DNA from 3 places in the Xenorhabdus cabanillasii genome. Region 3 is predicted to be linked to each of the others. Evidence: predicted binding sites of a transcription regulator. Region 3 holds the regulator's gene; each other region holds the start of a gene.
What was found. The regulator ArgR, encoded in region 3, controls arginine synthesis, uptake and breakdown. The targets are predictions, from matches to a motif close to ANTGAATAAAAATACANT.

Region 1: the regulator ArgR is predicted to act here: its motif matches at 1,057-1,074, upstream of argA (amino-acid N-acetyltransferase).
Region 2: the regulator ArgR is predicted to act here: its motif matches at 1,409-1,426, upstream of argC (N-acetyl-gamma-glutamyl-phosphate reductase).

What each region holds. Positions count from the first base shown of each region.
Region 1 covers NZ_QTUB01000001.1:1,750,193-1,752,472, reverse strand. Annotated here, with positions in the region: gene amiC (N-acetylmuramoyl-L-alanine amidase AmiC) at 1-787, opposite strand, end outside; gene argA (amino-acid N-acetyltransferase) at 1,088-2,280, shown strand, end outside.
Region 2 covers NZ_QTUB01000001.1:182,758-185,037, forward strand. Annotated here, with positions in the region: gene BDD26_RS00900 (helix-turn-helix domain-containing protein) at 1-167, shown strand, start outside; gene argE (acetylornithine deacetylase) at 205-1,362, opposite strand; gene argC (N-acetyl-gamma-glutamyl-phosphate reductase) at 1,492-2,280, shown strand, end outside.
Region 3 covers NZ_QTUB01000001.1:367,405-369,684, reverse strand. Annotated here, with positions in the region: gene mdh (malate dehydrogenase) at 1-153, opposite strand, end outside; gene BDD26_RS01840 (hypothetical protein) at 342-536, opposite strand; gene argR (transcriptional regulator ArgR) at 594-1,064, shown strand; gene mpl (UDP-N-acetylmuramate:L-alanyl-gamma-D-glutamyl-meso-diaminopimelate ligase) at 1,198-2,280, opposite strand, start outside.

The DNA.
Region 1 (2,280 bases), 1.4 Mb from region 3:
TGGAAATAAACAGATCCGCCTGCATTTTACGTGCTTTTGCTACCCTGACTGTCAGCGGAATAAAAATATCCTCATTACGGGTCATATACACTTTCATCCCCGGCTGACGTTTGATAAGGGCTTGCAGACGACGGGCAATCTGTAAAACAACATCTTTCTCACGGGTTTTGTATTTCCCGATAGCGCCAGGATCTTCACCACCATGACCGGGATCAAGCATAATCACAATTGGTCTGTTCTTTCCGGCCTTGCCTGTTTTTTTCCTCTCTGTCGGTGGCATATGCTTTTCCAGATTTCCGCTGTTGTACTCTTCAAGCAGTGCCAGCAAAGGATCATCATTGACTTTCGCTACCTTTGGATAGAAATCTAACACCAAACGATGCTTAAATTTCGCAATAGGCGGCAAAGTAAAAATATGGGGCGCAACCAGCTGCTTAATTTCAAACACCAAACGCACAGTTTTAGGATCAAATTGCCCGGCTCGTATCAGTTTCAGATAAGGATCACGCTGCTGAACCTGCGATCCCATACTACTCAGGACACTATTGAGCTGAATACCCTGCAAATCAATAACAATCCGGTTAGGATTTGAAAGTGAAAATTGGCGGTATTTAAGCGGAATATTAGACTCCAGCGTCACCCTGGTATAACTTGATGCAGGCCAAATACGCACAGCAATCACTTGTGACGTTGCTGCATAGCCTATCGGGCTAATACTTAACAACCAAAGAGCTGCTGCTCCTTTCAGCAAACGGCGACGTGAAGAATTATGGTCTGAATGACTCATTATTTATTCCATTTAAAAACAACCGGGCAGTAATTTTATCTAAGAGACAGTTAGGTGGAAGACTCTAATTAATTATAAAAGGACTGTCATCAAAAAAAAGCATTTTCTTCTATCTAAACATCTGTACTCTATGAATTTCAAGATACAGCGTAGCCAACAAAGCTGCGACCTGATAGATAACAAACATAAATATCAATACAAATAATAGCTTTGTTTTTATCCATATTCCCCCTTGCCATTTCCCTTTTAAAGAATAAAAATATAAAAAATACGAATAAAAATGCAATTGAGGGAAATATCATGAAAGAACGCCGTACCGAATTGGTCGAAATTTTCCGGCATTCGGTTCCATATATTAATGCACATCGTAACAAGACTTTTGTCATTATGTTGGTTGGTGAAGCTATCGCCCATGAAAACTTCCCGAATATCGTTAATGATATCGGTTTATTGCACAGCCTCGGCATTCGTTTGGTTGTTGTGTACGGTGCTCGGCCACAAATCGATCAAAACCTCACTCAGCATCACTATCAACCGATTTATCATAAATGCACTCGGGTCACTGATGTTAAAACGCTGGATTTTATCAAACAGGCTGCTGGCGTGTTACAACTTGATATTACAGCCCGACTTTCCATGAGCCTCAGTAATACGCCATTGCAAGGTGCCCATATTAACGTGGTCAGCGGTAACTTTATCATCGCTCAGCCTTTAGGGATCGATGATGGTATTGATTATTACCACAGTGGCAAAATTCGCCGGATTGACGATGAAGCCATAAATCAGCAGTTAAATAACCATTCCATTGTATTAATCGGGCCCGTTGCTGTTTCCGTTACCGGCGAAAGTTTCAACCTGACGACCGAAGAAATTGCCTCACAACTGGCGATTAAATTAAAAGCCGAAAAACTGATTGGATTCTGTTCATCACAAGGTATCACCGATCCCGAAGGGAATACCTTGTCAGAAATTCGCCCTAATGAGGGGGAAATACTGTTAAATAAACTGGAGAGCTCCGGGGATTACTCCTCCGGGACAGTACGTTTTTTACGTGGCGCCATTAAAGCCTGCCGTCGTGGAGTTCGGCGCAGTCATTTGATCAGTTTTCAGGAAAATGGTTCACTAATCCAGGAGTTATTCACCCGCGAAGGTATCGGAACCCAAATTGTTATGGAACGCTCAGAGCAGATCCGACGCGCCAATATCAACGACATCGGAGGCATTCTCGAATTGATCCGTCCACTGGAACAGCAAGGAACTCTGGTTCGCCGCTCACGGGAACAACTGGAAATGGAGATCGATAAGTTTACTCTGATAGAACTCGATAATGTCACTATCGCCTGTGCTGCCCTGTACTCTTATTCTGCGGAAAAAATCGGTGAAATGGCCTGTGTTGCCGTACATCCTGATTACCAAAATTCTTCACGTGGCGAGGTATTATTAGGCGCTATTATTAATCAGGCCAAACAAATCGGGCTGGAAAGATTATTTGT
Region 2 (2,280 bases), 180 kb from region 3:
AGGTCGCAAAAAATTTAGGTATTGCACAATCATCAGTTGCTGCGATCGAGCAACGGGGAAATGAATTAAAAATTTCCACACTTAAAAAATACATTGAGTCTATGGGGGGAGAAATGACCCTTGGTGTTAAATTACCCAATGGTAATTCAATGAATTTTTCTATTTAAAATAAGTGGGACCGTGGTCCCACTCAGAGAATAGGTTTTAAATCTCACTCAAACAAAAATGTTCCACAATCTGAGAAATCAATTTCTTCGTTGGTTCAATCATCGACACTTCTAAATACTCATCAGGCTGATGAGCCTGTTCAATTGAACCCGGTCCCAAAACCAATGTTGGGCATAGCTCCTGAATAAAAGGGGCTTCGGTACAGTAATTGACGGTTTCTGCTTTTGTTCCCAGCAGTTTTTCGATGACACCCACCAGCTTGTGATTAGTCGGACACTCATAACCCGGAATGGGAGAATGAGGCGCTGTAACATTCAGGCGTCCCGGCCAGCGCTGTTTTACAGGCTCCAGTGCCTCATTCAGTGCTTCATTCAAATCCTGCAAAGTGAGTCCGGGGAGCGGGCGGATTTCCATATGCAGTTCGCAACAGGCACAGATACGGTTTACCGCATCTCCACCGTGGATATAGCCAAAATTCATTGTGGGATAGGGAATAGCGAAAGCCGGATTGTGGTAACGCTCCTGCAAGGTATTGCGTAGCTTCATCAACTGAGTGATGGATTCGTGCATCAAGTCAATGGCATTGACGCCTCGGGCAGGATCGCTTGAGTGTCCGGATTTACCTTCAATGCGGATAGCGTGGGCAACATGCCCTTTGTGGGCACGGATAGGTTGTAATGACGTAGGTTCGCCAATGATGGCAAAATCAGGCCGGATAGTAGAATTGGCCGCAAAATAGCGTGCTCCCGCCATTGATGTTTCTTCATCTGCGGTAGCCAGAATATAAAGAGGATGAGATAGTTTGCTGGTGTCGATATTCCGCAATGCATCAATAATAAAGGCAAAGAAGCCTTTCATATCAGCAGTGCCCAGTCCATATAATTTGCCGTCGCGTTCGCTCAGTGTGAATGGATCCTGGGTCCAGCGCCCGTCGTCAAATGGCACGGTATCTGTGTGACCACATAATAGTAAACCTCCAGTACCGCTTCCCAATGTTGCCAGCATATTGAATTTGCGGCGGGTTTCCGGAACAGGCTGGATCTCAATTTCAAAACCAATCTCTTTCAGCCAATCAGCCAGTAGATTGATAACCACTTCATTGCTTTGATCCAATTCTTCATCCACTGCACTGATAGAAGGCGCAGCAATAAGCTGGTGATATAACTCAATAAATGTTGGTAATTTAATATTCACTGTTGACAGCCCTTATTCAAGATAGTATCAATATTAATGCAATATTTTTGAATATAAATTCAATTGTATATTTGGGTTACTACATTGGGTTAATACATACATCGGGTTAATACAAGGTGAATAAATCCCATGCTTAATACGTTGATAGTTGGTGCCAGTGGCTATACCGGAGCAGAGTTAGCAGCATATCTGCAACGTCATCCTCATGTCCATCTTTCCGGTCTGATGGTTTCTTCTCAAAGTGCTGATGCAGAGAAATGTTTTTCAGAGCTTTATCCACAATATAAAGGGATCGTGGATTTACCCTTACAGCCACTGATGGATGTTGCTGAAGCTGCGGATGGTATTGATGCCGTTTTTCTTGCTACGGCTCACGAAGTCAGCCATGACATTGCACCGATATTTTTGCAAGCGGGTTGTATCGTATTTGATTTATCTGGTGCTTATCGCGTACAAAATACACAGTTTTATTCAAAATACTATGGATTTGAGCATAAAAATACCAACTGGCTTGAGCAGGCAGTATATGGATTGGTGGAATGGCAGGCGGAAGAAATCAAGGCTGCCCGGCTTATCGCGGTTCCCGGCTGTTATCCCACGGTTTCACAGCTTTCTCTGAAGCCTTTGTTGGAAGAAGGTTTGCTGGATACAGAACAGTGGCCTGTGATTAATGCTGTCAGTGGCGTAAGTGGTGCTGGGCGTAAAGCTTCATTGAATAATAGTTTCTGTGAAGTCAGTTTACAGACTTATGGGGTTTTTAATCACCGTCATCAACCTGAAATCGCGACACATTTAGGTACAGAGGTAATCTTCACACCTCATTTAGGCAATTTTGCGCGGGGGATCCTTGCCACAATTACCTGTAAGCTGAAATCAGGCGTGACAGAGGAACAAATCAGGCAGGTATATCGGCAGGCT
Region 3 (2,280 bases):
TGTTGGGATATGACTCAGATCGGCAGCCACACCTGGGGTCACCGGAGCAATGTCATACAAGGAAAGTTCTGAACCTGAAGGAAGCTGGGTCTTGAGTAGAAGGGCAAGTGCCTGACCAATACCACCGGCTGCACCGAGAACTGCAACTTTCATCCTGATACTCCTTTAAATAAGTGCTGTAAAAAACTTAAACCTGTCTGGTTAAGAGACTCAATATTTCCCATACGTATAAGTATAGGATAAGCTCTCAGCCTTACTCATCACTACGTATTAAAAACAATCTGTTAACAGACAGATTATCTACCTAATAGCCCAATGATGGAACACTAAAGTTTTTTATTTTAGACAAAATGCTTATCTGTTAATGAGATAATGGGCACTTTTTTAGGAATTATTCCTGATATCTTATTAATTGCTCTGTTGATTAACTTATCCTCCTCCTTTCCCCTGAATAATGCAATTTTATTAACAATACATTTACCGGACTCAATAATATAATTATGCTCTCCATTAGGTTTTTCTTCTCTTCCTTGCATAAAAATTCACTTTTTTGCACAATATCGGCTTCATAGTGGATTCAACGATGGTGAAATATGCGAATTCCTTCGAAACAGGAAGATTTGGTCAAGGCTTTCAAAGCATTATTAAAGGAAGAAAAATTCAGTTCTCAAGGCGAGATAGTTTCAGCACTCCAAGAAGAAGGTTTTGAAAACATTAATCAATCTAAAGTTTCCAGAATGCTGACAAAATTTGGCGCTGTCAGAACCCGTAATGCAAAAATGGAAATGGTCTACTGTCTGCCAGCAGAATTAGGTGTTCCCACTGCCACCAGCCCATTGAAAAATCTGGTATTAGATATTGATTATAACCATTCCGTAGTGATCATTCGTACCAGTCCTGGCGCAGCACAGTTGATCGCGCGTTTGTTGGATTCATTAGGAAAAGCAGAAGGGATCCTTGGCAGTATTGCAGGAGATGACACTGTTTTTTCTACACCGACACAAGCCCTTACAACCAAACAGCTCTATGAAGCTATCCTCAACCTATTTGAGCAAGAACTGTAAATCAATCGTCCATCAAAACCATGTAAAAACACGGCTCACTGCAAACCATTCTACCAGAGAAAATTTTGCCAGAGATTCTGTGCAAGAGGATCGTTTAATCACTGCGATCCTCCAATTTAACGCTTGTGATCAATTAAGCAGCATGTGCTTTATTATTCAACGCCGACAATAATTTCTCATGAATACCACCAAAACCACCATTACTCATGATCAGTATGTGGTCACCCGGCTGTGCTGCCTCCACAATCATACGTACCAACGTGTCAATATCCATACTCCAGCGAGCAGGTTGAACACATTGTTCCGCAATTTCAGCAACCTGCCACTGGATATTACCAGGTTGAAACAGAAAAACTTCATCCGCTCGGCCCAGAGAAGGAGCAATATCATTCTTGCTCATACCCAGTTTCATGGTATTTGAACGGGGTTCCAGTACTGCAAGAATGCGTGCCATACTGCCCGCTTTGCTTCTCAGAGCTTCCAGTGTCGCCAAAATTGCCGTTGGATGATGGGCAAAATCATCATAAACCGAGATACCATTCACTTTGCCGAGTAATTCCAATCGGCGACGAGCATTGATAAAGTCACCTAATACCTGACAGGCATTCTCTGGCTGAATTCCCACATGGTGAGCTGCTGCAATAGCCATTAAGCCATTATGCATATTATGTTCCCCCACCAATGACCAGTTAACTTCACCAACTAATTCACCATGATAGTATACTTGATAGGCACTGCTGTCCTGAGTGGTTTTTTGGACCTGCCAAGCCCCTGTTTCCCCAAGGTGTTCCAATTCACTCCAGCATCCCATTCCAAGCACTTGTTTCAGATTTATGTCATTATCGGGCACAAGGATCTTCCCTATACCCGGTACGATTCTGACAAGATGGTGAAATTGCTTTTGGATGGCAGCCAGATTTTCGAAAATATCAGCATGATCGAATTCAAGATTATTCATGATAAGCGTACGAGGGCTATAATGAACAAATTTCGAACGTTTATCAAAGAAAGCACTATCGTACTCATCCGCTTCAATCACGAAAAACGGGCTTTCACCAATCTGTGCTGAAACATCAAAATTGCCCGGCACACCACCGATAAGAAATCCCGGTTTATAGCCACAGGCTTCAAGTATCCACGCCAGCATACCCGCAGTTGTTGTTTTACCATGTGTTCCTGCAACAGCCAAAACCCAACGCTCTGGTAAAACATAATC